Regions from separate parts of the Mycobacterium appelbergii genome, predicted to be linked through region 1. Evidence: predicted binding sites of a transcription regulator. Region 1 holds the regulator's gene; each other region holds the start of a gene.
The links. Region 1 encodes LexA, which represses DNA repair genes until DNA is damaged. Its sites were predicted from a motif close to CGAACANNTGTTCG; they were not measured.

Region 1 (9,656 bases):
ATGCAGAACCTGCCACAAGAACGCATCTCGATCGCCATCATGGCCGCCGCGGCGATGGAGACGGTGCTGGAGCAGACCTTGCAGTACACGAAGGAGCGCAGAGCGTTCGGCAAGCCGATCGGCAGTTTCCAGAACAGCCGGTTCGTGTTGGCGGAGTTGGCCACGGAGGCCACGGTGGTGCGGATGATGGTCGACGAGTTCATCCGGTTGCACCTCACCGAAGAGCTCACGGTGGAGCAGGCGGCCATGGCGAAGTGGTATTCCACCGAGAAGCAGGTGGACCTGATCGACCGGTGTCTGCAGCTGCACGGCGGCTACGGCTACATGCGCGAGTACCCGATCGCGCGGGCCTATCTGGACGCGCGAGTGCAGACGATTTACGGCGGCACCACCGAGATCATGAAGGAAATCATCGGTCGCAGCCTGGGCGTCTAGCCGCCGCAACACCCTGTTTTGGTGCTTCCAGGAGCCAATTTCGGGGGTTTTTCGCTCATGATCGGCGATGTGCCTTGGTTATCGTTGCCTGCTGACGCAGAGTTGTCGGGCGGGAGATTTCCCGTGGAACTTTGCCGAACACCTGGGGAGGGTGCATGACGAGGCCGGGAGCGAGGCTGAACACAGTCGTTCGGCGGATGACGGTCGGCCTGCTTGCGGTAGCGGTGACCGGCTTGCTGGCGCCGGTGGCCGCAGCGACTCCGGAATCGGATGCCGATGCCGCGGTGACCGCCGCCTGGGATGCCAGTGGCGGTGACGGCGGTCCGCTGGGCCCGCGCCAAGGAGATGTCTATGCCGCGGGTCCGGGATTCGTCCAGGACTTCGCCGGCGGCAAGATGTTCTTCACTGCGGCCACGGGCGCCCACTACATGCAGGGCGCGATCCTGGAGAAGTACGAGGCCCAGGGCGGTCCGGAGGGCGATCTCGGATTTCCCACCATCGACGAGGGTGCCGGGCTGGCGCCCGACAGTCGCAACTCGACCCTGAGCGGACCCGACAACCCGGTCATTTTCTGGACCCCGGCAACCGGCGCCAGGGTGGTGCGCGGCGCCATCAACGCCGCCTGGGACAAGCTCGGTGGATCCTCCGGTGTCCTGGGCGTGCCGTCCGAGGACGAGGCCTATCGCGGCGACGCCATCTCGCAGAAGTTCACCGGTGGCGAGGTGTCCTGGAATCGCAAGACCAAGGCTTTCACCACGGTGCCGCCGGAATTGGCCGATCAGCTCGCCGGCCTGGCGGTTCCCGACGATCCGGCCTCGGCGATCGCTGCGGCCAGCCGCGCCGCCGGTGGCGACATGGGTCCGCTGGGTGCCAAGGACGGCGATCAATACCCGATCGGCAACACGGGCGGCATCGGCCAGAACTATGCCCGCGGCAAGGTTTTCTACACCCCCGACACCGGCGCCAACGCCATCACCGGCCAGCTGCTGGACAAGTACGAAAGTGTCGGCGGTCCGGAGGGCGACCTGGGATTCCCGATCAGCGGTGAAACCGACGGCGGATTCGGTCAGAACAGCAGGGTGGCCACCTTCGCCGCCGCCGACAAGCCGGTCATCTTCCTGACACCCGACTACGGTGCGGTGATCGTCCGCGGTGCCATGAATGCGGCGTGGGACAAGTTGGGCGGGGCGCAGGGGGAGCTCGGCGCGCCGATGGCCGATCAGACCGAAGACGGCACTGTCATCACCCAGCGGTTCAGCGGGGGAGCAATCTCCTGGGACCGTTCGGACAACACCTTCACCACCGAGCCGTCGAACCTCTCCTCGGAGCTGGCCGGGTTGCAGGTCCCCGGACTGGATCAGCCGCCGGCGCCTGGTGGGCCCCAGGCGGCGGATACCGATGACACAAAGCCCTTCTCGTGGCACTGGAACTGGTGGTGGCTGCTCGCGTTGATCCCGGTGCTGCTGCTCGCGGGGCTCATCGTCGGCGCCGCGCTGTGGCACCGCCGCCGTGGCCGGGACGACGACGAGTTCGACCATGACCCGTTCGACGACGATCAATACGGCGGTTACGACGAGGGCCGCTATGACCAGGGGCATCAAGAAGACCGCCCCTACGACGAGGGGCAGTACACCGAGAGGTCTGGCATTGACAGCCCGGACCCGTATCAGCCCGCCGCCGACTACGAGAGCGGCGACGCGGCCACGTCCCGTTTCACCGACAGTTATCACCAGACGCAGGGAGCGTCCCCCTTCGACGGTCCCACTGACATCGCGATGCCGGTCAGCCAGTGGGCGTCCCCGGCCGGTGCCGGTATGGCTACCCATGATCCCGAGGACGACGACGAAGAAGCGGGTGAATTGTCCAGCGCGCGGGGGCGGTCCGATGCCGAGTTCGCCACCGAATTCGACGATGAGTTCGACGACGATCAGATTGACGACGCGGACTATCTCGATGCGCCGGACCAGGTCGACGTCGAGGCCGACCTTGACGACGATGACGAGGTCGAGGCCGAGCTCGAGACTCCGCAACAGGGCCTCGGGTTCGCCGCGGCCGACTTCGACGATCCCGACAACGTCGATACCGCACCGACCCGTATCGAGGCACTGCCCCGGTATGAGACGGACACCGAAACCCACAGTGGCCGCCATGCTGCGATCGAATTCGACGAGCCGGTACCCAGTGCCACCGCGATTCACCTGCCGCTGGAGGATCCGCATCGGGCGCCTGAGGGATACCCGATCAAGGCGGATACGAAGTCGGGGCAGTACTGGTCACCCGACAGCGCCGAGTATGACGACGCGGTCGCTGAGATCTGGTTCGCCAGTGAGGAGTTCGCCCGGACGAATGGCTTCGTCCGGGCTGACTGAGTGTCAAGATCTGAGGCCGTGGTCGGCCCGCGGCCTCAGATCTTCCGAATGACCGTGACGATCTTGCCCAGCACCGCCGCGTCGTTTCCGGGAATGGGGTCGTAGGCCGGGTTGTGCGGCATGAGCCAGACCTGGCCCTTGGTCCGCTTGAACGTCTTCACGGTCGCTTCGCCGTCGATCATCGCCGCGACGATGTCGCCGTTGTCGGCCACATTCTGTTGACGCACCACCACCCAGTCGCCGTCGCAGATGGCCGCGTCGACCATCGAGTCACCGACCACCTTGAGCAGAAACAGCGAGCCCTCCCCGACGAGTTCGCGGGGAAGCGGGAAGACGTCTTCGACGGCCTCCTCGGCCAGGATGGGCCCACCGGCGGCGATCCGCCCCAGTACCGGAACGAATGTGGGCTCCGGCAGTGCATCGGACCCGGCCACATCGGTGGTGACCAGCGGTGTGGCGGCCGGTTCGTCGGACGGGCGCACATCGACCGCACGCGGCCGGTTGGCGTCGCGGCGTAGATAGCCTTTGCGCTCCAGGGTGCGCAACTGGTGGGCGACCGAAGACGTCGAGGTCAGCCCGACCGCGTCACCGATCTCCCGGATGCTCGGCGGGTATCCGCGACTGGTCACCGACGCACGGATGACATCGAGAATCGTCCGCTGACGCTCGGTGAGGCCGTTGTCCTGTGTGCGTCGTCGTCCAGCGCCAGTGCCAGCGCTGTCGGTCGCGGCCGTGGTGTCGCTGCTGTCGTCGCTCATGCGCTGAATGTAATCGTCGGCCGCGCATTAATCAAACATGTGTTCGAGGCGTGTCGTGGCTACCCGGGTCGCCGAGCCGGGACCGAGAACTTGTCGGTGGCCGGGTCTAGCGTTTGGCAACAGTTCGATCACACGTTCTATCAATCGAACACTTGAGCGACTATATTCGAACACAAGAGCGAACACGCCAGAACGAAAGGCAGTCAGATGGTCCTCCTCGATACCCGAGTCGATAGCCGTTTTTCCGGTGTGCGGGTCCTTCCCGATCAGGACCGCCGGCCGGTCCGTCGCCCGGTCCGTGGGCGTCCGACCCGCAGGCCAGGGCCGGTCCGGCCCGCCGGCGCCGCACTGCAGCACCGCGGTACCGGCGTACTGATGTCGCGCGCCTCTCATCGCCGTCCTCCGATCACCCCGGCCACCACGGTGCTGCTGGCGCTGGTGGCTGCCGGCATCACGGTGTGGCTGGGCTTGGTGGCGCAGTTCGGCGGGGTCATGGGGCAGCCCGAGCCGGTGCCCACCGAGTTGGCAGTGGTCCAGGTGCAGTCCGGGGAGACGCTGCAGCATGTAGCTCGGCGGGTGGCGCCCGATGCCCCGGTCGCGCAGGTGGTCGAGCAGATCCGTGACCTGAACCAGCTCGAGTCTGCGGCGGTTGACGCCGGTCAGACGCTGATCGCACCCGTCGGCTGACCTGAGTCATGGGCAGTGAAACGTGCTGGCGGCCAACGTCAGTGGCCGGCGTTGCCGCCCGGTACGCCCCACTGGACCCGGCGGTGACTTTTGCTGGGGTCCCGCGAGTACGCTCAAGGGCGCTCGAACTAATTGTCTGGCGGCGTGACGAAGGAGCGGTGATGCACTGTCCGTTCTGCCGCCATCCCGATTCGCGGGTCGTGGACTCCAGGGAAACCGACGAGGGTCAGGCCATCCGACGCCGCCGATCCTGCCCGGAGTGTGGCCGCCGGTTCACCACCGTGGAGACGGCCGTGCTGGCCGTGGTCAAACGTAGCGGGGTGACCGAACCGTTCAGCCGCGAGAAGGTGGTGCGGGGCGTGCGTCGCTCATGTCAGGGCAGACAGGTCGACGACGACGCGCTCAACCTGCTGGCCCAGAAGGTCGAGGACGCAGTGCGCGGCCTGGGATCACCCGAAGTTCCCTCGCACGAGGTCGGGTTGGCGATTCTGGGTCCGCTGCGCGAGCTCGACGAAGTGGCGTATCTCCGCTTCGCGTCGGTGTACCGGTCGTTCTCGTCTGCAGAGGATTTCGAAAGAGAAATTGAGGCCCTGCGGGCGCACCGCGGCTAGCCGACGTCAGTCGAGCTGCGCGACGCCGTCGCTGACGACCCGGCCGGCGACGCGTACCCATCCTTCAGGACTCCAGCGCGTGTAGATCACCGACCCCTTGCCCTGGATGATGGTCAGGTCACTGCTGAGGTAGTCGGTCATCCGCACCGCTGCCGAGCCGGTCGCCTCGTCCTCGGGGATACCGATATGCGCGGCGAACACCCGGGACCGTAAAACTCCGCCGTCTTTGTCGACCCACGCCCAAAGATAGTTTTCGACGTCATCGGAATAGTCGTCCAAATCTGCGGTCAGCACTTCTTCGGGGGAGTCCAGCCGGTGGATGGCCAGCTCGGGTGCCCATTCTGAGCGGGCGCTCACCGCCGTGAGATCACCGTCGTAGGAGACCTGCACGATTCCGGCGGGCACCTGCAGCGTCTTGACCGGAAGCCCGTTCTCGCGCAGCCACCACGACGCCCCGACGGTTGGATGGCCGGCAAACGGCAACTCGGCGGCGGGCGTGAAGATGCGGGCCCGCGCCGAGTTGGCGCCCGGTTCCGGAAGGTCGATGAATATCGTTTCGCTGTAACCCAATTCGGCGGCGATGCGCTGCCGATCGGCGGGGTCGACACTGTTGTTGTCGATCACACCGAGAGGGTTACCGAACTTGCCGTCGGGGTCGCTGAAAACGCGCAGCACGGTCACGTCGATGGCCATACGCCGATGCTACGTGGTGCCTTCGGCCCGATCGCGTGGGGCGCGCATGCGGTAGCAAGAGCGCCGACAGCTCAGGTCGCACTGCGTTCGTCGGCGCCCATCGCATCCCGCACCGCGACCTGCGTATCGGGTGGTCCCGAGATGCCGGACTCGCTGATTCCGACGCGCAGCAGGCTGCGCAGCAGATCCTGGTCGTAGACCGCAGGCTCGGTGGTGTCGATGAACTGCCCGACCACCGCAACGAAGCGGTCAGGGTCGTCGTGGAACGGAAAATGCCCGGATCCCTCGAAGATCTCCAGCTGGGAACCGGGCATTGCCGCGTGCGCCATATGTGCGTGGCTGACCGGGATCACCGAATCGGATTCTCCCCAGATCAACTGCACGGGAACGGATTCAGTCAAGTAACAGCGGTCCAGCATGGTGACCACCTGGCCGCGGCGATCCACCACCGCGCGCAACGTCCTGGCAAACGCCGACGATGCGGTCGGTTCGGGCAGATCGGCCAGGATGCGCAGCATGTTCGGGATGTCCCGGCCGGGGCCGGTCGAGCCGAACAGCGCGCCTGCGACGCGGCCGGCGAGTTGCACCGTGGGTAGCACCAGCGGCAGTCGGAGCAGCGCCAACGCCTCACTGCCCATGGGCAGCGAGGCGATCCGCAGCGCGAAATTGACGTCCTTGGTGACGCCGCCGGCACCGACCAGAATCAACCGCTCCACCAACTGTGGGAACTGGTAAGCGAATTGCATCGCGACCCCGCCGCCGAGCGAATGGCCGACCACCGTCACCCGGTCGACGCCGAGCACGCTGAGCAGGTCGCGCATGCCGTTGGCGTACGCCGCGACCGAGTAGTCCGCGCGCGGCTTATCGGATCTACCGTGGCCGAGCAGATCCGGGGCGATCACGGTGAATCGTTGCGCGAGCTTGGTCTGGACGGTGTTCCAGGTCGTCGAGTTGTCACCGATGCCGTGGATCAACAGGATGACCGGACCGGATCCGGCGATGCGGAAGGCCCGCCGGTAGCCGTGGATGGTGCGGAACTCCACTGTCGGGGTGCGTTCGTGCACAGGGCGCAGATTGGTTTTGCGTTCCGTCATGGTCCCAATCTCGCTATCGGTGTCGTGCTGCGCTACGGGTGGTCCTGATCGTCGGGAAAACCGCCGTCGGTGAAACCGTCGCCGAACCCGTCCGGATGGCCCTCTTTGTACCCCTGGTCCTTGAACTTCTCACCGCTCTGCTGGGCAAGGAAACGCTCGAACTCGGCGCCGAGCTCGTCACCACTGGGCAATTCCTCGTCGCGCGCCAACAGTGACCGATTCTCCTGTGCAGCAACGAATGCATCGTACTGGCGCTCCAGCGCGGCCACCACCTGAGCGACTTCGGTGCTGGCTTCCACCTGCTCGTTGATTTTGCCGTACACCTCCGCTCCGGCCTCCGACAGTGCGCCCAGCGGTAGCTGGAGCGAACCGGTTCTGGCGACCTCGGCCAGCAGCGCCTCGGCGGCAGGCGGGTATGCAGTCTGAGCAAGATAGTGCGGAACGTGGACGGTGTAGCCCACGACCTCGTGACCGTGCTGCGCCATCCGGAACTCCAGCAGGTTGGACACGCTGGCCGGAACCTGCACCTCACTGACCCATGGGGTGTGCTCGGCGATCAGTTCCTTGTCGTTGGCATGTGCGGTCAGGGTGGTCGGTCGGGTGTGCGGAACGGCCATCGGGATGGTGCCGAGGCCGATCACCCGGCGAACGCCGAGTTGTTCGGCCAACAGCCGAACCGCGGTGATGAACCGTTCCCAACGCAGGTCCGGCTCCAGGCCGGCGAGCAGAAGAAACGGTGTCCCGACACTGTCGTGGAGCGCATAGAGATTGAGCTCGGGATCTTCGTAGCCGGTGAAATGATCGGTCTTGAACGTCATCAGCGGCCGCCGCGACCGGTAGTCCAGGAGTTCGTCGATGGCGAACGACGCCACCAACTCGGTGTCCAGCGTGTTCTTGAGGTGTTCGGCGGCGAGCCGGATCGCGTGGCCCGCGTCGGAGAAGCCCTCCAGCGCGTGGATCAGCACCGGGCCGCGTCCATCGGAGGTGGACAACTGCGGTGCCGGAAACTCGAGTTCGTACATACCGCTCTGGTCGGGCTGGTAATGCTGCTCGGAATTGTCGCCGCTATCGTCCATTCGTCCTGCCTCCTCGCCATGGCACTGAAGTCGCCGGCTGTGCCGGCACCGTCGTACCCATGCCATCTAGTGTCGCGCATTCCGGCGGCGCTCGTTCGCCCTGCCCCGTGGAACGTAGGGGTCCGGGCTGACATTCCGGTTCACTCACGAATATCAGGCAAGATTGATGGGTATGCGGCCCGACCGGTGTGCGGTGCTGAGCGCGATGGTCGCCGTCGCGGTCACTGTCGTCGTCGGCTCATGTGCCCCCGCTGCACACCAGCGGGCGGCGGGCGCCCAAACACGTCCGGCCACCTCGGCTGCCGCCGAGCCCGAAAACCAGGTGCAGGCCGACGCCGTCGCCGTGGCTGTCACACCCGACCCGAGGGTGGGGGCGCTGTTTCTGGGGGGAGTGGGTGCGGACTCACTGCACACGTGCAGCGCCGCCGTCCTCGACACCCCCGGCGGCGATCTGATCCTGACGGCGGCGCACTGCCTTGCCGACGGCGTCGACACCGCATTCATCCCCGGTTTTCAGGAAGGGGCGGACGACGTCTGGCAGGTGGGTACGGTCTACCTGGATTCGCGCTGGATCGCCGAGCAGGACCCCCACGCTGATTTCGCGATCGCCCGGGTCAGCCGCGATGGACGGGGTTTGGTCCAGTCCGAGACAGGCGAAGGCCTGTCACTCGGCTCTGCACCCGCGGCGGGCAGCGCGGTGAGCGTGACCGGTTATCCGATGGGTGTCGGCGGCGGCGCGCTGGGCTGCCGGGGGGTGACCGGGTTGTCGCCGGAAGGGTTTCCGTCGCTGCAGTGCGCCGGGCTCACCGACGGTTTCAGCGGTGCACCGTGGGTGATCGGGGCCACGGTGACCGGGTTGGTCGGTGGTCCCGATGGCGGCGGATGTGACGACGACGTCTCGTATTCACCGGTGTTCGACGATTCGGTCGGCCGGCTGTTGGCGCGTGCGGAGGCCGGCGGTGACGGGGACGCGGCACCGGCGGCGTTCGCGACCGACTGCTAAGCGCGGAACTGGCTCAGCGCCCGCAGTTTGTTCATCACGTCCAATGCCGCGACCTTGTACGCCTCCGAGAAAGTCGGATAGTTGAACACCGCGTCGACCAGGTATTCGACGGTGCCGCCGCAACCCATCACGGCCTGGCCGATGTGCACCATCTCGGTGGCATTGGTGCCGAAGATGTGTACGCCCAGCAGCTTCAGGTCCTCGGTGGACACCAGCAGCTTGAGCATGCCGTAGGAGTCGCCTGCGATCTGCCCGCGGGCCAGCTCTCGGTACCGCGACACCCCGACCTCGTAGGGGATCGAGTCCTTGGTCAGATCGACCTCGGTGGCCCCGACGTAGGACGCCTCGGGGATCGAGTAGATCCCGATCGGTTGCAGGTCCATCATGCCTTTGGTGGGCTCGCCGAACGCGTGATAAGCCGCGAGCCGGCCCTGCTCCATCGAGGTCGCGGCCAGCGCCGGGAATCCGATGACGTCGCCGACGGCGTAGATGTGGTCGACCTTCGTGCAGAAGTTGTCGTCGACGAATATGCGACCCCGGTTGTCGGCTTCCAGGCCGGCATTGCCCAGTTCCAGGTGATCGGTCTGGCCCTGGCGGCCGGCCGAGTACATGACCGTTTCGGCGGGGATCTGCTTGCCGCTGGCCAGGGTGGTCACCGTGCCGGCCGAACCGACGTCGACGGCGGTCACTTCTTCGCCGAACCGGAACGTCACCGCCAGGTCGCGCAGGTGGAAGCGCAGCGCCTCGACGATCTCGGGGTCGCAGAAGTCCAGCATGCTGTCGCGCTTCTCGACCACGGTCACCTTGGTGCCGAGCGCAGCGAACATCGACGCGTATTCGATCCCGATGACTCCGGCGCCCACCACCACCATCGAGGTGGGCAGCACTTTGAGATCGAGGATGCCGTCGGAGTCCAGCACGCGTTCCTCG
Region 2 (9,656 bases), on a different contig from region 1:
CGCGGCGGGGGTCCGTATCGCCTGCGGCACCGATGCCCCCGCCATCCCGCACGGGCAGAACGCCAAGGAGCTGGGCGCGTTGGTGGACCGCGGCATGGCCCCGATGCAGGCGATCCACGCGGCCACCGTGGTGGCCTCGGAGCTGATCGACGCCCAGGACGAACTCGGCAGGCTGGCCCCGGGATACCTCGCCGACATCATCGCCGTGCCCGGTGATCCCTCAGCCGACATCGCAGCCACCCTGGATGTCACGTTCGTGATGAAGGACGGGCAGGTGCACAAACAGCCCGCTGCGCTAACGTCGTAGTGACACAGGACGGATCATGGAACTCACCGACAACATCTTGTGGCTGCTCAAGCAGGCCTTCTACTTCTCGTTGACCACGGTGAACGAGGCCGTCAGCGACCACGGCGTGAGCACGGCCCAGATCGGCGTGCTGCGGCAGTTGTCGAACGAACCCGGACTCTCCGGGGCCGAGCTGGCACGCCGGCTGCTGATCACCCCCCAGGGCGTGCAACTGGCACTGACCGCACTGGAAAAGCGCGGACTCGTCGAGCGCAAACAGAATCCCCAGCACGGCCGCATTCTGCAGGCCTTCCTCACTGATGAGGGCCGCGCGGTCGCCGCCGCGGTGGTCAGCGACGCGATCGCCGCCCATCAACGGGTGTTCGGGGTGCTGACCGACGAGGAGCAGCAGACGCTGCGCGACCTGCTGAGCAAGGTCGTCGAAAAGGGCACCGGACACGAGCTGTTCGACGATCACGTCGAAAACTAGGCCCACCCGTTTCGCGCCATCCATACCGGTATCGCATTGATAGATACCAAAATTCACATGGACATGCATCTTTAGACGGATCTACCATCCCGGGTTGTGACTGTTTCGGGCACGGACGCCGCGACGCCGGGCGACCTGATCAGACGCTTGACGGATGTGGTCGGGACCTCCGGGATCGTCACAGCCCCGGCCGAGATGGCCGGCTACCTCACCGACTGGCGCAGTGCGTATGCGGGGGCCGCGCTGGCCGTCGTGCGACCCGCCAGTACCGAGGCGGTCGCCGGAGTCATGCGGTTATGCCATCAGACCGGCACCGCCGTCGTTCCACAGGGCGGCAATACCGGGATGTGTGGCGGCGCCGTGCCCGACTCCACCGGACGCCAGCTGCTGGTTTCACTGACCCGCATGCGTCGGATACGCGACGTCGACGTCGCCAACCAAACCATCACTGCAGAAGCCGGTGCGGTTCTGCAGGCGGTGCAGGAAGCGGCGGCCGGTGCCAACAAGATGTTTCCGCTCTCCCTTGGCGCACAAGGTAGTTGCACGATCGGTGGAAACCTCGCCACCAACGCGGGTGGCACAGCGGTGCTGCGCTACGGAACGATGCGCGACTTGACCCTCGGGCTCGAAGTGGTACTCCCCGACGGTCGAATCTGGAACGGGCTGCGCGCACTTCGCAAGGACAACACGGGCTACGACCTGAAACAGCTCTTCATCGGAGCTGAAGGCACGCTCGGGATCATCACTGCTGCGGTCCTGAAACTGTTTCCGGCGGTGCGCAGCCGTGCCACGGCGTGGGTAGCCATACCCGAGACACAATCGGCAGTGGACCTGATCGGTGTGGTCCGCGAGGTCGCAGGCGACCGGTTGACCGGATTCGAGATCATGTCTCGCCAGAGCGTGGACTTCGTGCTGCGCCACTCACCGGGCACCCGCGATCCGTTCGCTGATCGGCATCGGTGGTATGCGTTGGTGGAGCTCAGCGATTCACTGCCAGAAGCCGGTCTCGACGACGTGATCGCATCGGTGTTGGAGGTAGCGGTTCAGCGAGACCTGATCGCCGACGCAGCAATAGCATCGTCACCGGCTCAGGCCGCGGCGCTATGGGCGCTGCGGGAAGGCATTTCGGAAGCTCAGAATCACGAGGGGCCCAGCCTGAAGCACGACGTCACCGTCCCTGTCAGCAGCATCTCGCAATTTGTCGAACGCACCGACCGAGCGCTCGAGAAGGTTGTCCCGGGCATCCGAATCGTCACCTACGGCCACGTCGGCGACGGCAATCTGCACTACAACCTCAGCAAGCCGCCGGGATACAACGCCGACGACTTTCGTGCGCGAGCGACTGACCTGGCCGGCGTCATCTACGACCAGACGGCGGCTTTCAACGGCAGCATCAGCGCCGAGCACGGCCTCGGACAATCCAAGCGCGACGTCATCGCCGACTACAAGGACAGCTGCGAACTGGACCTGATGCGTGGCCTCAAGCAACTGCTGGATCCGCGAGGGCTGATGAACCCGGGAAAGGGAGTTCCGGACTGACGCGTGAGCATGTTATCTAGTACTTGATATTGATAACAAGTAGTTGATATTCTCGGGTGGATGTCCGATCCCGTCACCACCCCGGTCGAGGGCTTCACGCCGCTACGCGTCAAGCACGTGGTGCGTGAAACCCCGGACGCGGTATCTCTTGTGTTCGACCGGCCGGCGATAAGCGACTTCGGTTATCTCCCTGGCCAGTTCGTCACGCTGCTGGTGCACGTGGACGGGCGGGAGCACCGGCGCTGCTACTCCATGTCATCCTCGCCTGCCCTCGACGAGGACTTGCGGATCACCGTCAAGCGAGACCGGGACGGCGTCGTGTCCAACTGGCTGAACTCCACCGCGGCCGCGGGCGACCAACTGCACGTCGCGCCCCCGCAGGGCCGGTTCGTGCTGGGCGACCAGGACCGCGAGCTGGTGGCCTTCGCCGGGGGCAGCGGCATCACGCCGGTGTACTCGCTGCTGCGGTCAGCCCTGGAGACCACCGACCGGGCCTCCCGGTTGTTCTATGCCAACCGCAGCCGCTCGTCGATCATCTTCGCCGACTCGTTGACGGACCTCGAACAGCGCCACCGCACCCGCTTCCACGTGCGCCATCACGTCGATGACGACCATGGCCTGGTCACGGCCGCCCAGGTCGAGGCGTTCGCCACGGAAACCGCCGATGCCGACTTCTATGTCTGCGGGCCCGCACCGTTCATGGACACCGTCGAGAAGGCATTGATCTCAGCGGGAGTCGCCGGTGACCGACTCCGCCTTGAGCGGTTCACGGTCAGCTCGACCGTCGACAGCCCGACAGCTGCCGCGTCCCTCACCGAAGAGGTGACCATCGAGCTGGACCGGCGCACGGTCACCGTGCCCTACCGGAGCGGAAACACGTTGTTGCAGACCGCACGCATGGCTGGTCTGCGAGCCCCGTCATCATGTGAAACAGGTTCGTGCGGAACGTGTATCGCACGGGTGACCGAGGGCAGTGCCCAGATCCTGAACAACGACGCGCTCGATGACGACGAGATCGCCGACGGTTGGGTCGTCACCTGCCAGTCTTTGCCGACCAGTCGCACAATACGGGTGGTCTATGACTAAGTACGAGGAGCACAAGATGACGCAGGTATCCGTGGTGACCGGCGGCGCGTCGGGCATGGGCGAGGCGACGTGTCACGAACTCGGCCGCCGCGGGTTCAGTGTCGCCGTCGTCGACCTTGACGAGGCTGCGGCCCAACGGGTTACCGATGACCTGAGGGCGGCGGGGGTGACCGCGGTCGCGATCGGCGTCGACGTCACCGACAGCCGGGCCGTGAACCAGGGCTTCGACAAGATCCGGAGCGAACTCGGTCCCGTCAGTGCCCTGGTCACCAGTGCCGGTGTATTCGGATACTCGCCGTTCCTCGAGATCACCGACGAGACGTGGGCACGGATCATCGAGGTCAACCTCACCGGCACGTTCTACTGCTGCCGAGCCGCACTCCCGGACATGATCGAGGCGAACTGGGGCCGGATCGTGATGATCTCGTCCTCGAGTGCGCAGCGGGGATCACCGTTCGCCGCGCACTACGCGGCCTCCAAGGGCGCCGTGATCACGCTGACGAAGTCGCTGGCCCGTGAGTACGCCGCACACGGCATCACGGTGAACAACATCCCACCCTCGGGGATCGAGACGCCCATGCAGCACCAGTCCCAGGCGGCCGGATACCTGCCGTCCAATGAGCAGATCGCCGGGAACATCCCGCTGGGCCGCTTGGGATCCGGCGCGGATATCGCTGCGGCAGTGGGCTTTCTGTGCTCGGCGGAGGCCGGCTTCATCACCGGACAGGTACTCGGTGTGAACGGCGGGGCAGTGATGTGAAACGAAAGGAAAGTTCGCATGGTGCAATGGACTAAGCCGACCGAGGGCTCCTGGACGGAGCACTATCCCGAACTAGGTACCGGCCCGGTGTCATTCCGCGACTCGACGTCACCGGAGTTCTACGAACTCGAACGCGAAGCGGTGTTCAAGCGGGCCTGGCTCAACGTGGCGCGCGTCGAGGAAACACCGCTTGTCGGCAGCTACGTGACCAAGGAGATCGAGGCCGCCCGCGCGTCGATCATTCTCGTCAGGGGCAGCGACAACCACATCCGGGCGTTCTACAACCTCTGCCGTCATCGCGGAAACAAGTTGGTGTGGAGTGACTTTGCCGACCAGCAGGCCTCCGGGGTTCGAGAAACGTTCGAGTGCAGGCAGTGTGGTTGGCGCTACAGCCTCGACGGGAGCCTGACCCACGTTCCCGAGGACTCCCGGTTCTTCGGATTCGACCGCGCCGACTACGGGCTGGTGCCTGTGCAGTGCGATGTGTGGAACGGCTTCGTGTTCATCAACTTCGATCCCGAACCGAGGCAGAACCTGCGCGAGTTCCTCGGCCCGATGATCACGGGCCTGGACGACTATCCATTCGGCAAACTCACCGAGCGCTACGACTGGGTCGCGCACAACAACAGCAACTGGAAGATCTTCGCCGACGCCTTCCAGGAGTACTACCACGTGCCGGCACTGCATACCCAGCAGGTGCCGCCAGAGGTACGTAAACCCAACGCAGGCTTCACCTGCGGGCATTTTCAACTCGACGGCCCGCACCGGGTGGTGTCCACCGCAGGGACCCGCCGCTGGCTCCTGGCCCCGGAGTACATGTACCCGATCGAACGGGCCACGCAGAGTGGGCTGGTCGGCCCCTGGCGGACCCCGGACATCGGTGAACTGCCCGCGGGGCTGAACCCCGGTGGCATCGAGCCGTGGGGCATCAGCAACTTTCAGATCTTTCCCAATACCGAGATCCTGATCTACGGCGGATGGTATCTGCTGTACCGGTATTGGCCGACCTCACACAACACGCATCGCTTCGAGGCCTACACCTACTTTCATCCCGCCCGAACGGTGCGTGAGCGCATCGAACATGAGGTCGCTGCGGTGGTGCTCAAGGAATTCGCCTTGCAGGACGCGGGCATGCTCGGCGGCACCCAGGCGGCCCTCGAGTACGGCGTCGTCGACGATTTCCCGCTCAGCGACCAGGAGATCCTGGTGCGTCACCTGCACAAGGTGGCGGTCGAGTGGGTGGACGACTATCAGCGCGAGCGCAACAAAGTCGGGGTGTGACCATGTCAGAAGCCATGTTGCCCAGTGCTTTCGCGGAGCTCGAAGAATTCGCTCCGACCTGGTGTCTGGCCACCGAGACCGAACGTTGGAATGCCCGTGTGTCGTCGGACATGAGACAGATGGAGAAGTTCTACGACGCATTCTTCCCACGACTCGAAGAGGCGATCGAGTACTGCGACAAGTTCCCGCTCGACGGCCTTCCCGAGGATGCGCTCAATCTTCTACACCTGATCTATTCGCTGATCATGGTGGCGATGTCGGTGGAGATCATGCACCAACCCTCCCCCGTCGATGCTGCGGATGCCGTGATGATCCGCACCGGTGAACCCGTGCCATGACCCGTTACCGAAACCAGAGATAGGGACACCCCGATGAGTCTGCTCACCATCACCAAACTCACCGAGTCCGTCGGTGCCGAAGTCAGCGGCGTGGACGCCGACCATCTGGCCTCCGACGAAGGCCTCGGCCTGGCCATCCTCGACGCGCTAGAAGACAACGGTGTCCTCGTCTTCCGCGGCCTGAACCTCGATCCCGAGGCCCAAGTGGCTCTGTGTCGCCGGCTCGGCGACATCGACCACTCCGCCGACGGTCATCATCCTGTGTCGGGCATCTATCCGATCACCCTTGACACGTCGAAGAATTCGTCCGCAGCGTATCTGAAGGCGACGTTCGACTGGCATATCGACGGGTGCACGCCGCTGAAGGACGAGTGCCCACAGAAAGCCACTGTGCTGTCCGCGGTGCACGTGGCAGAAACCGGCGGCGAGACCGAATTCGCCAGCGCCTATGGAGCATACGAGACGTTGCCCGATGCCGAGAAGCAGCGCTACGAGGCAATGCGAGTGGTGCACTCACTGGAAGCCTCGCAGCGCCGGGTCAATCCCGACCCCACCGAAGAACAGTTGATGCGGTGGCGCGCACGCCCCACTCACGAGCACCCTTTGGTATGGACGCACCGCAGCGGCCGTAAGTCGTTGGTACTCGGTGCCTCAACCGATCACATCGTGGGCATGGAACCCGCCGAGAGCCAGGCACTGCTCGACGAGTTGCTCGCACATGCCACCGCGGGCGACAAGGTCTACAGCCACCGCTGGTCCGTCGGCGACACCGTCATCTGGGACAACCGCGGAGTGTTGCACCGCGCAGCCCCGTACGACCCGAACTCCCCACGTGAAATGCTGCGCACCACGGTGCTCGGCGACGAACCGATCCAGTGACACGTCCAGTTCGGTTGACGCCCTTACCCTCTGCACAATGGAACGACGGCACCCGTGCGGCGCTGTCGTCGCTCATCCCCGCGGAGCGGGCCAACCCGGAGGGTGCCGGCAATGTGTTGGCCACGTTGGTCCGCCACCTCGATCTGACGCGCGCCTACCTTCCGTTCAATGCCTACCTGCTACGCGAATCTCGTCTGACGCCGCGCATTCGGGAAGTCGCGTTGCTGCGGATCGTCCTTCGCTGCGACTGTGACTATCTCTGGTTCCACCATCTGCCCATCGCGCAGCGGGCCGGCCTGACCGATCACGATATCGACGGCATCCGCACCGCCCGATGCGCCGACGCGCTGGACGACGTGGTGGTCCGCGCCGTGGACGATCTGGTCGCCTTCAACACCATCACGCAGTCGACGTGGGACCGTTTGGCCGATCACCTCGACCGCGAACAATGCATGGACCTGGTGTTCACCATCGGCGGGTATCAACTCCTCGCGTTGGCCGTCAACACCTTCGGAGTGCAGGACGAGCGGACTTGACGGGCTAACTGCGCTTCAGCGCTGTCCGGGGGCATTCGGCGACTGCACGCGCGGCCTGCTCTTCCAATTCGATGGGCACCGGATCCATTTTGACGACCGAATAGTCGTCGTCATCGAGTTCGAACAGGTGCGGTACGAGGTTGACACAGACCGCGTTTCCTTCGCAAAGGTCCCGATCCACTTCGATTCTCACGTCTCGACCCATCGCAATCTACAGTTTATCCAAATCAATCTTGTATAAACTGTAGCGCGCGTTGCGCCACCGCGAAAGGGCCTATCGCGCACCTGGCCGCCAATCCCCCTTCAGGGTTCAGAGCGAGCAAGCGTCACTCTCCAAATGCGGGGCCTGCAAATATCTTTGACCCCTCTGGCCCCAGTGACCCCTGCAGTGCTGGACGGGGCTGTTTTTGTCGGTGGTCGAATGTATGTTCGATGAATGGAGGGTGGTGTGGTCGCGGCGATAGCGGGGTTGCGGGCGGCGTTTGACGCGTTCGCCGCCTGCGAGGTGGGCTCGTTGACCCGCGCTGAAGTGTTCGCTGTGCTCGATGAGTACGAGGCGCTGCGCTGCCAGGTGCCCGCCGTCTCCCACCGACTGCTGGCCCAGCTGCAAACTGATTGTTCACCGCGGGAGTTGGGGGCCAAATCCTGGAACGAAGTGCTGCGGATCCGGTGGCGACTGTCGACCGCTGAGGCCGGCCGCCGGCTGGGCGAGGCGGCCGAGTTGGGGCCGCGGCGCACCCTGACCGGTGAACCGTTGCCCCCACTGTTGGCGGCGGTCGCCGCCGCCGAGCAGGCCGGGCTGATCAACGCTGATCACGTCAAAGTCCTGCGCGAGGTGATCGGTCGGCTGCCCGGGTTTATCGACCCCACCACCTGTGAGCAGTTTGAAGCCGACCTGGTCCGCGTCGCCGTCGGGGTCGGGCCCAAAGAACTCAAAGACACCGCCGAGTTGCGGTTGTTTCTGCTCGACCAGGACGGCCCCGAACCCGATGAGACCGAACGTGAACGCAAACGCGGGGTCACGATGGCCAAACAGGGCCGCGACGCGCTGACCGATCTGACCGCCCGACTGAGCCCCGAACTGGCTGCAGTCATGGAAGTGCTGTTCGCCAAGCTCGCGGCCCCCGGCATGTGCAATCCCGACGATGAGGAACCCTGTACTACCGGGATCCCGACCCAGGCCCAGATCGACAACGATCACCGCAGCCTGGCCCAACGCCAACACGACGCACTGATCGTCATCGGACGGATCGCGTTGATGAGCGGGGATCTCGGTCAGCTCAACGGGCTACCCGTGTCGGTGATCATCCGCACCACCCTGCACGATTTGGAATCCCGCGCCGGGATCGGCCACAGCGGTGGTGGCACCAGGCTGCCGATCAACGATGTCATTCGGATGGCAGCCCACGCCAACCACCACCTCGCAGTGTTCGACCGGGCCACCGGATCCGCGTTGAATCATTTCCGGGCCCGGCGCATCGCCTCCCCGGCCCAGCGGATCATGCTGATCGCCCGCGACGGTGGCTGCACCAAACCGTGTTGCACCGTGGGTGCCTACGGCAGCCAGGTCCACCACGCCGTGGCGGATTGGGCCGACGGTGGCTACACCAACGTCGATGACATGGCCCTCGCGTGTGGGCCCGACAACCGTCTGGTTCACTCCGACGGCGGCTACACCACCACCATCACCAACACCGGCGAAGTCGCCTGGCACCCCCCACCAGCACTGGATCACGGCCAAGCCCGCATCAACTACCACCACCGCCCCGAACTCCTGCTCACCCCACCCCAAAACCCCGAGCCCAACCCGAAGCCCGAGCCAGAACCGAAGTGCGAGCCAGAACGGCAAGCAGAACCCGAACCGGCGCCGGAAGCAGACCGCGAAGCAGAACCCGAACCGGAGTGCGAGCCAGAACCCGAACCGAAGTCCGACACAGGACGCGAGCCACAGTGGAACGCGCAACGCGAACCACACGGGAACACAATCGCAGACCTCGACTGGCACCCCCAGTCAATCCCAATATGTGACCTCGAAGCGATCCTGGAATGGGACCGCGAATGGGCCAACATGCATGACCAGCCCACCCCAACCCCACCGAGTACCGATGACCTCCACGACCCGGCCCCGCTCAGCCCGTGGATTCCCCTGGACTGGCTCGACGACGCCCCCACGGCGATCGACTCCAAACCCGACACCGGCGCCTACCCCGACCCCCGGCAAACCACCAGCACCACCTACGCCCACAGCAACAACCAAGCACGCGGACCCTGAGATCTACGCAAGCCCGGGGCTTGCCCCGAACCCGCGCGGTCCTCGGACCGATCCTGATGACACACGCCCGCCCCGGGGCATGTGCCACCTTGCCGAGCCTGATCCGCATATACCCGGGTACCACGCCGCCGACACCCGAGATGACCCGGCCACCCCCAGACCTACCTCACCGACAGCAACAACGACGAA
Region 3 (9,656 bases), on a different contig from region 1:
TTCGTGGAAGTACACGGCAGCGTATTGTTCTGGCGCGGCGCGGAAATCGGTGGTGTCGTCGTCCCACCTGCGCCCGGTGACCGCGAGTGTCGGGCCGTTGACGAGCTCGAGATCGCGGACATCGTAGCTGCGGTCGTCGAGTCGGAGTTCTTCGAGTTTTCCCGTCAGGAAATCACACGGGCCCGAGCGGCTCCCGGTCGCTGCGACAGTGACCGGTCCGGTGGGCGGGTCAATCTGAGCGGTTGCGGTGGCGACCGCGGCGCCGTCGACGAAAAGCGCCGTTGCGGTGCCCAGCCGCAGCTCCACTTCGTGCCAGCGCTCGCGGGCAAGGGGACGCTCGGCCATCAGGGTGCTGTCGCCCACCTTTGCGCCGAGTGCGCCGCCTGGATCGAGGAAGATGGTTGCCTCGCCGCGGTGCAGAAGGGTCTGCCGGTGACCTGCAGCGGGACGCCGCGTCCACAGGGATATCGCCAACGTGCTTGCCGCTGCAGCCGCGCGATCGGCAGACAGTACCGCGTACGAGCCGGCGTGGATCTGTTGTTCCGGGGCCTGATAGGTGCCACTCACGTCGGAAGAGATGTCATCGACCAGTAGTCCCGGTCCAGCCGGGTTGGGGTCGCCATGGCGCAGTCGCACGAGGTCGAGGACGACCTCGCCGGCACTGGCTGACGCGTGTAGGCGGATGTCCTCGCCGGGAGCTACCGACCAGCTGTCGGTGTAGCCGATGAGCTCGTCACCGTGTGCGTTGAGCGCCATGCCCCTCCTAAAAGGACTCGATACGAGTCCTTAATACTATACGGGCGGTCGAATGTCGGGCTGTTCATCCGCTCGGCCTTGACGCGTGGGCCGGGCGGTCTGTAGAAAGGGACCTATGCAAGGTCCTTTTGGTGAATTTGGGGCTGCGCTTGCGCCGTCCGCAGGCGCGGCGGCCTTGTGAGGCCGCGCGCGTCGGTGACCGGTACGGACGAACAGCTTGAACTGGTCGATCCCAGTACCGGCCAGGCATTCCAGGCCGTCGACCTGGTAAGCGAGGCTGGAGCCGATGAAGCGATCCTGCGCGCGCACAAGGCATTCGACAGCTGGTCTCGCGTTGCTCCCGGTGACCGCGCCCGCTTGCTGCGCCGGTTTGCTGACGAAGTAGACGCCGACCTGGAGCATCTCGCCCGACTCGAAGTGCGCAACGCCGGCCACACCATCGGCAACGCCCGCTGGGAGGCGGGCAACGTCCGCGACGTGCTCAACTACTATTCAGCGGCACCTGAGCGGCTGTTCGGTCGCCAGATACCAGTGGCGGGCGGGGTGAACCTCACCTTCCGCGAACCACTGGGGGTCGTCGGCATCATCGTCCCGTGGAACTTCCCGATGCCGATCGCCGCGTGGGGTCTCGCGCCCGCACTCGCGGCAGGCAACACCGTGGTGCTCAAACCGGCCGAGGCAACGCCGCTGACCGCACTGCGACTCGGCGAACTCGCCCGTCGTGCAGGGCTGCCCGACGACGTCTTCACCGTGTTGCCCGGCCGGGGGCCGGTCGTCGGCGGGCGATTCGTCCACAACCCCCTGGTGCGCAAAGTGGTCTTCACAGGCTCTACCCGTGTGGGAAAACACCTGCTCGCCGGGTGTGCCGACCAGATCAAGCCCGTGACACTCGAACTCGGCGGCAAGAGCGCCAACATCATCTTCGCCGACGCGGATCTGGAGAAGGCGGCCGAGGCCGCGCCTTCGTCCGTATTCGACAATGCCGGTCAAGACTGCTGCGCGCGTTCGCGGATACTGGTGCAGAAAAGCGTCTTTGACCGCTTCGTCGGTCTTCTCGAACCGGCGGTGCACGGCTTTCGCGTCGAGGATCCATCGAGCGAATCCGCGCAGATGGGTCCGCTCATCACAGCGGCCCACCATGCCCGCGTGTCAAGCTTTCTGAACGACGACGTTCCGGTGGCGATCCGCGGTCATGCACCCAGCGGTCCCGGATACTGGTTTGCGCCAACGGTACTCGGACCAGTATCACCCCGGGACAAGGTAGCGGTCGAAGAGATCTTCGGCCCGGTCGCCGTCCTCCTTCCGTTCAACGATGAAGATGACGCCATCGCGATCGCCAACGACTCCGATTACGGTCTGTCGGGATCGGTGTGGACCCGCGACGTCGGCAGGGCCCTGCGGGTCTCGCGACGTATCCAGGCTGGAGCGCTCAGCGTGAACAGCAACTCCTCGGTGCGGTACTCGACGCCGTTCGGAGGGTTCAAGGAATCAGGGCTGGGTCGCGAACTCGGCCCGGACGCCCTCGATGCCTTCACCGAGGAGAAGAACGTCTTCATCGCCGACGACTAGACCACCGACACACTCGCCGAAAGGACCTGTCACCATGGTTGACCGATCATTCGTCACTGCCGACGAAACCAACGTCTTCATCCGAGAACTCGACCGCTCCTACCCACTTATCGAACGCGGCGAAGGGATGTGGCTCTACGACACCGCCGGAAACGCATACCTCGACGGAGTTTCGGGCGGTGCGATGGTCACCAGCCTGGGCCACGGCGCGGTGCCGGAAATCCTGAAAGCGGTCGCCGACCAGACCAAAGCCATCTCTTTCCTGTACAACGTGCACGCCACCACACCGGCCCAGGAGCGACTCGCACGCGACCTCACGTCGATCGCACCGGACGGTTTCAACCGAGTGCATTTCGTCTCGGGCGGCACCGAAGCGAACGAACTCGCGTTGCGAATGGTGCGCAGCTACCACGTCGAACGAGGAGACGAGAAACGCCACCTTGTGGTGTCACCGGCTCAGGCCTACCACGGCGCGAGCGTTGCGACCTTCGGGCTCACCGGGCGTCCCGGTCTGCAGGCGCCCTACCAGCCATACATCCAGCAACAGCCGCACATCCCGCCGTCAACGTGGTTGTTCGATCCCACCGGACAGTCGGCTTTGGCGGCACTCGACGAGATTCTCGACCGCGACGGCGAACGGGTCGCCGCATTCCTCATCGAGCCTGTCAGCGCCGCCTCGCTGCCGGGATACTCACCGCCCGAGGCGTTCTGGCGCGGTCTGGATGAACGGCGCCGCAAGCACGGCTTCCTGGTGTGGTTCGACGAGGTGGTGACCGGTCTCGGTCGCACCGGCACCTGGTTCGCAGCTGACCAGATGCCGATCAGGCCCGATGTCATCACCACGGCCAAGGGACTCGGCGCGGGATTCTTCCCGGTGGGTGCCATGCTCGTAGCCGACCACGTCTACCAAGCGGTCGCCAACGGTTCACGGTCGTTCGAACCCGGACACACCTGGGACGGTGCGCCGCTGTCGTGCGCGGTCGGCTCCGCGGTCATCGCTCACCTGAAGCGCACCGGTCTTGTCGACACCGTGCGCGAGCGCGGGCCGTGGCTGCTCGGAGAACTCCGGAGGGCACTCGAGGATTGCGAGATGGTCCGCGAAGTTCGGGGGCGCGGCTTCCTACTCGGCGTCAGCTATGTCGATCCCCGCGACGGATCGCAATTGTTGGACCCGGCACTGCAAGTGGCCGGCCGGATCGATGAGGAGGCGCTGCAGCGGCTACTCCTGATCTACTCGACCCAGCCGACCCGGGACGGTTTCGCGGGAGACCAGACGCTGCTTTCGCCGGCCTTCATCGCCACCGACACCGAACTCGAAGAGTTGGTCGAGCGTTTCGCCGCCAGCGTCAAGAGCGTGGAGGCCTACGTCAAGGCGCAGTCGGTCGGCGCCACCCGGTGACGGGACCGCCCGACCTCGCGAACTGCTCGCCATACAGTGGGCTCGGCGCGCAGCGGTATGTCAGTGTCGACGAACTCGACACCATGGTCTCCGATGGTGACATCGGCGTGGTCGAGCTCGTCCTCGTCGACATGCAAGGTCGGCTGCAAGGTAAGCGGGTCAACGCCCGGCATTTCCTGGACGTCACGCGCCGCGGCGGGTGCGAAGCACAAACCTATCTGCTGGCCACTGACGTCGAGATGAATACCGTTGACGGCTACGACCTGGCGTCGTGGTCGACGGGTTACGGCAATCTCGTGATGCGGCCCGATCTGACCTCGATGCGCCGATTGCCATGGCACCCCAGATCGGTGCTCGCGTTCACCGATGTCTTCGACAGCACCGGTGCTGCGGTCACGGTGTCGCCCCGACAGCTGTTGCGTACCCAACTCGACCGTCTCAACGACTGCGGCTGGAACGCGCTGATCGGTACGGAGCTGGAATTTCAGCTCTTCGCCGATACCTACCGACAAGCGTGGCAGGACGGGTATCGATCACTTCGTCCGGTTAGCGATTACGGCAGCGATTACGGGTTGCTCGACACCCGCGGCACAGGAAGTTTCCTCACATCACTGGCTGACGGACTTGAGGCTGCCGGCATCGACATCGAGGGTGTGCTCAGCGAGGCGGGCCCGGGCCAACAGGAAATCGTGCTGGGAGTGAATCCCGCGCTGACCGCCGTCGACAATCACGCGTTGGCCAAGTTCGCCACCAAGCAGATCGCCGCCGCCGCGGGCTACAGCGCGACGTTCATGGCCAAGCTGGGGGATTACGAGGGAAATTCCTGCCATGTTCACTTCAGCTTGCGCGACCACGACAACGCGCCGGTTATGGCTGACGATGGACAGCACGGATTCTCCGATGTCATGCGTGGGTTTCTGGCCGGGCAATTGGCATACCTGCCGGAGTTGACGTTGATGTTCGCGCCGAATATCAACTCGTACAAGCGGTTTGTCGATGGCAGTTACGCGCCGACGACAATCTGCTGGGGACATGACAATCGGACCTGTGCGCTGCGCGTCGTTGGTTCCGGGAGATCACTGCGGTTTGAGCATCGTCTGCCCGGCGCCGACGCGAACATGTACCTGGTTGTCTCAGCGATCATTGCGGCCGGGCTGCGCGGCCTCAAGGAAGGACTCACGCTTCCAGACCCATTGGCAGGTAATGCCTATGCTGCCGAGTTACCGCGTGTGCCGCGGACCCTGTCCGAGGCGTTGACCGCGTTCAAGGCCAGCGACGTCGCTGCGCAAGCCTTTGGCGAGGACGTTGTGCGTCATTACACGCGGACGGCTGAGATCGAACTCGAGCAGTTCAACCGCTCAGTCACCGATTGGGAGAAGTTCCGAGGATTCGAACGTCTGTAAGTGCGGTCTTGGTGTCGCATTCAGCCCACCGCCAGCACCGTATTGAAAAAACTTTGGACACTTCGGTTTCAACAGTCCCGGCAGTAGTCATACGTCCCAAATCCCGGCGGTCCGGCGGGCATTTTTGTCGGATGGTCGAACTAGTGTTCGATGTATGAGCTCGGCTATTGCGCAGACGGATCGGGAGGCTTTGCTGGCCCGGTACGCCGCATGGGAAGCCGAAGGCGCCGAAATCGCGAAAGCCTCCCATGACTCGCTGAGCTTGCCAGACCTGCTCGGCCTGGCGACCCGTCGGGAGCGCATGCAGCGCGCGCAAGGGGCGGTCGACAACAGCATCGTCGCCGGGATCGTGCAGCAGGCCACTCCTGCGGCCCTCGGCGGCGCCACGGTGCGCGAAACACTGGCCGAGAGGTTGCGCATCAGTCCGACTGAGGCGACCCGGCGGATCGCGGAGTCCAAGGACCTGGGGCCACGGCGGGGGCTCACCGGCGAGCCGTTGCAGCCGTTGATGCCGGCGACGGCTGCCGCGGTGGCCCGCGGCGACATCGGTGGCGAACACGTCAAGGTCATCCGGAAGTTCTTCTCGCACTTGCCCAAATGGGTCGACGCGTGCACCCGCGACCAAGCCGAGGTGACTCTGGCGCGGGCCGCGTCCACGCTGGGCCCCGACGCCTTGCAGCACGCCGCTGACCGGTTGGCGCTGTTGCTCGACCAGGACGGCGAGGAGCCGTCAGACGCCGAGCGGGCCCGGCGCCGGTTTCTGACCTTCGGCAAACAGGAGAGTGACGGAACGTCAGAGGTCAGAGGGCGGGTCGACGCCGAGACCCGGGCTACGTGGGAGGCCATCAACGCCAAGTGGGCGGCTCCCGGCATGTGCAACCCTAGTGATGAAACCGCCTGTGTCGACGACAAACCCGATCAGGAGACCGTCGACCGCGACACCCGCACCGCGGGGCAACGTCAGCATGACGCCTTCAATGCGGTAGGCCGTGCGATGTTGGCTTCGGGCATGTTGGGGCAACACAACGGATTGCCGTGCACGATCGTGGTGAGCACTACGCTCGCTGAGATCGAATCCGGCAAGGGCTGGGCAGTGACGGGCGGTGGCAGCATGCTGCCGATGGCCGATGTCATTCGAATCGCGAGCCACGCCTACCACTATCTGTGCGTCTACCATTCGCACTCGGAAGTCCCGCTGTACCTCGGCCGTACCAAACGCATCGCCTCGCCGGGGCAGCGCATCGTGCTGTATGACAAGGAGCGTGGTTGTACGCGCCCGGGATGCACCGCACCGGCGTACTGGTCCGAGGTGCACCACGCCCAGAAAGACTGGATCGTGGGCGGGCAAACCAATATCGACGAGCTGACGCTGGCCTGCAGGCGCGACCACCGGATGCTGACCAACAAGGGCTGGAAGACACAAAAAGGCAAAGACGGTCGGACTGAGTGGATTCCGCCGCCCCATCTTGATTCCGGACAGGCGCGGGTGAATGACTACCATCACCCGCTGCGCTACCTTGCCGAACCTGACGACCCGTAGCCAACGGCTCGCACGGGTCAGGCAGGGGCCCGCTCAGCCCCTGTCGGTATCAGGCCGAGCTGCTGCAGCATTCCGAGAGTGTCCCAGTTGACCCAGCTTTCGGCGATCTTCCCGTCCTCGATGCGGTCGGTGTCGGTGAGCTGAATTCTGCTGTGCTTGCCGGTGGCGGGTTGCCCCATGATCTCGCCGGTGTTGTCGCCCTGGGCTTCGATGATCGTGCAGACGTAATCGCCTTCGGCGATCTGCATCTTGACGTCAAAACGGATGTTGGAGAACGAGGTCCGGTACATCTTCATGAGGCTCTTCATGTGTTCGGGGCCGCGCTGATCCCCGAACGGATCCTGTGTGTCGTGGAATGCGGCACTGGGGGCGACGAGCTCGTCGAGTTCATCGAGCTCGCCCGAGGTGAATATCTCCCAGATGCGGCGGGCTGTGGCTTTGTTCTGATCTTCGGCCATGGTTCGGGCCTTTCGGTGATGACCACACGGCAGAGAACGTCCGCAGACACAAGGTAGACCCCCGCGAGTGGCGTCGGCGCCTCGTTTGGTCCTTCCAGGTGGCCGATGCGTGCTGCAGCAATGACTCTCGTCCACGCGGGCAGCATTGACCTGCCCCGACACATCTAGCGCCAGTTCCGTTTCATAGTCTATTATCTGCGTATGGATGCAGATAGTGGTGTAAGTGAGCCGCTGGACGACGATCAGGTGGGCCTGGTCGTCGAGGTGTTCCGGATGCTGGCCGATGCGACTCGCATCCAGGTGCTGTGGGCCCTGGCCGGCCAGGAGCGCTCGGTGACCGAACTGGCCGCGCAGGTCGGGAAACCCGCCCCGTCGGTGTCGCAGCATCTGGCCAAACTGCGGATGGCGCGGCTGGTGCGCACACGCCGGTCCGGCACCACGATCTTCTACAGCCTGGAGAACGAACACGTCCGTCAGCTGGTGATGGACGCGGTGTACAACGCCGAGCACGCCGGGCCCGGTGTGCCTGCCCATCACCGCGGCGATTCAGGATTACGGGGGCTGGCCCCGGAGGAACTCACGCGTGAGGTGCGACGACGATGAGCGATCACGACCATCCGCACGGGCATCACCATCGCCATCATCATCGGAAGGGCCTGCGCGGCTTGGTGGCCGAGATCTTCGCCCCGCACAGCCACGACGCCGCCGACAGTGTCGACAGTGCCCTGGAGTCCAGTGCTGCGGGCATCCGCGCCGTCAAGATCAGTCTGTTGGTGTTGGGGTTGACCGCTCTCGCGCAGGTGGTCATCGTCGTGGTCTCGGGATCCGTCGCGCTGGCCGCTGACACGATCCACAACTTCTCCGATGCATTGACCGCGGTGCCGTTGTGGATCGCGTTCGCGCTGGGAACCAAGGCCGCGACCCGCCGCTACACCTACGGCTACGGCCGTGCCGAGGACCTGGCGGGCCTGTTCGTCGTCGCCATGATCGCGTTGTCGGCCATTATCGCCGGCTATGAGGCGGTGCTGCGCCTGATACATCCGCAACCGATCGAGCACCTGGGCTGGGTCGCGGCCGCCGGGGTGGTCGGCTTCATCGGCAATGAATGGGTCGCGCTGTACCGCATCCGGGTGGGCCGGCGCATCGGCTCGGCAGCGCTGGTCGCCGACGGATTACATGCCCGCACCGACGGGTTCACCTCGGTGGCAGTGGTTTTGGGTGCCGGTGGGGTGGCGCTGGGATTCCCGCTGGCCGATCCGTTGATCGGGCTCGTGATCACGGTGGCGATCGTCGCGGTGCTCCGCACTGCGGTGCGCGATGTGTTCCGCCGGTTGATGGACGGGGTGGACCCGGAATTCATCGACGCCGCCGAGCAGTCGTTGATGTCGCGCGCCGAGGTGCGCGGCGTACGTACTGTCCGGATGCGCTGGATCGGCCACCACCTGCACGCCGACGCCGAACTCGACATCGACCCGGACTTGAGTTTGGCCCAGGCCCACCGGATCGCCCACGACGCCGAGCATGACCTGATTCACGCGGTGCCGAAGCTGACGACGGCGCTCATCCACGCCTATCCCGCAGGTGACGTCAGCGCGCGGGCGGTCTCCTGACTCATGCCGAACCTGGTCCACTGCCCATCCGGTTGCTCGGGTGGTAGCAGCAGAATCCAGTTGTTCCAGGTCGCGTGGTCCGTGAGGTACCCGCCGCGGGCGTCGGCTCCGAAGATGTCCTCGGTGGGGATGACATGGCGATCCCTGAACAACGCTTGAGCCGCGTCATCCTCGACGCCGCGGAGCCAACCCCTGGCGCTGACCAGCAGCCGATGGGCCGTGCGGGGGTCGGTCTCCGGTCGGATCAAAACATGTACGCGACGGGGATTCTCGTCACCGTACGGGCGGAAGCTGTGTCCTACCGGGCAGCTGCGGGTCAGCACACCGGATCGCTGCCACCGGGCGTAGGCGTCACGGCGTTCCCGCGGCCGGCCACGCACATCGCGAATGGTGCTCAGCGTGTACCAGACCCAGGCGATCGCCCCGGGCAGCCCGAGGACCAACCACAGTATGTAAATGAAGGGCGCGGCCGCGCCCTGCTGCCAGGGCAGGCCGGCCGAGGCGAGCGCGTACACCGCCACGCCCGCGCAGCCGGTGATGGCCGGCCAGCCGATCGCCGGCACCCACCACGCGAACCCTTCGTCATCGCGGAAGACCCGGGAGAAGGCTTCGAAGCTGTCGACCCGCGGCACCGGGCCCACATCCAGCGTTTCGGCCAGACCGGCCGTGCGGGCCCAGGCTGCGGGTGCAGCTGTCAGATCAGCCTGCGGCCCTGTCACATCGGCCTCCTGCCCGGTCGAGCGCAAGGACAGCGTACTGCCCCCACCCAGTAACCAGACGCTAGCCGATCTGCCGGAACCGTTTTACGACATCCAGTTCGGCGGCCGTTTCTGCAGGAACGCCATCATGCCTTCGCGGGCTTCATCGGAGACGAACAGCCGTGCCGACTGCACGGTCAGCGTCTCGGCGTGCTCGTCGAAG

Region 2: M1247_RS26980 (HNH endonuclease signature motif containing protein) is a predicted target of LexA. The motif match lies at 7,614-7,627, and genes of this name have one in related genera.
Region 3: M1247_RS28970 (HNH endonuclease signature motif containing protein) is a predicted target of LexA. The motif match lies at 5,264-5,277, and genes of this name have one in related genera.

What each region holds. Positions count from the first base shown of each region.
Region 1 is NZ_JAMQTH010000003.1:396,434-406,089, reverse strand. It holds gene M1247_RS09250 (acyl-CoA dehydrogenase family protein) at 1-435, shown strand, start outside; gene M1247_RS09245 (LGFP repeat-containing protein) at 591-2,804, shown strand; gene lexA (transcriptional repressor LexA) at 2,840-3,562, opposite strand; gene M1247_RS09235 (LysM peptidoglycan-binding domain-containing protein) at 3,770-4,249, shown strand; gene nrdR (transcriptional regulator NrdR) at 4,411-4,860, shown strand; gene M1247_RS09225 (PhzF family protein) at 4,867-5,553, opposite strand; gene M1247_RS09220 (alpha/beta fold hydrolase) at 5,625-6,647, opposite strand; gene M1247_RS09215 (proteasome assembly chaperone family protein) at 6,680-7,723, opposite strand; gene M1247_RS09210 (trypsin-like serine peptidase) at 7,896-8,726, shown strand; gene sthA (Si-specific NAD(P)(+) transhydrogenase) at 8,723-9,656, opposite strand, start outside.
Region 2 is NZ_JAMQTH010000013.1:154,950-164,605, reverse strand. It holds gene M1247_RS27030 (metal-dependent hydrolase family protein) at 1-307, shown strand, start outside; gene M1247_RS27025 (MarR family winged helix-turn-helix transcriptional regulator) at 324-776, shown strand; gene M1247_RS27020 (FAD-binding oxidoreductase) at 873-2,315, shown strand; gene M1247_RS27015 (2Fe-2S iron-sulfur cluster-binding protein) at 2,376-3,401, shown strand; gene M1247_RS27010 (SDR family NAD(P)-dependent oxidoreductase) at 3,418-4,161, shown strand; gene M1247_RS27005 (aromatic ring-hydroxylating oxygenase subunit alpha) at 4,180-5,442, shown strand; gene M1247_RS27000 (hypothetical protein) at 5,439-5,780, shown strand; gene M1247_RS26995 (TauD/TfdA dioxygenase family protein) at 5,814-6,659, shown strand; gene M1247_RS26990 (carboxymuconolactone decarboxylase family protein) at 6,656-7,195, shown strand; gene M1247_RS26985 (ferredoxin) at 7,200-7,388, opposite strand; gene M1247_RS26980 (HNH endonuclease signature motif containing protein) at 7,632-9,467, shown strand.
Region 3 is NZ_JAMQTH010000015.1:81,760-91,415, forward strand. It holds gene M1247_RS28950 (N,N-dimethylformamidase beta subunit family domain-containing protein) at 1-756, opposite strand, end outside; gene M1247_RS28955 (aldehyde dehydrogenase family protein) at 952-2,325, shown strand; gene M1247_RS28960 (aminotransferase family protein) at 2,360-3,724, shown strand; gene M1247_RS28965 (glutamine synthetase family protein) at 3,808-5,127, shown strand; gene M1247_RS28970 (HNH endonuclease signature motif containing protein) at 5,282-6,667, shown strand; gene M1247_RS28975 (ester cyclase) at 6,685-7,125, opposite strand; gene M1247_RS28980 (ArsR/SmtB family transcription factor) at 7,327-7,728, shown strand; gene M1247_RS28985 (cation diffusion facilitator family transporter) at 7,725-8,735, shown strand; gene M1247_RS28990 (hypothetical protein) at 8,696-9,454, opposite strand; gene M1247_RS28995 (enoyl-CoA hydratase family protein) at 9,539-9,656, opposite strand, start outside.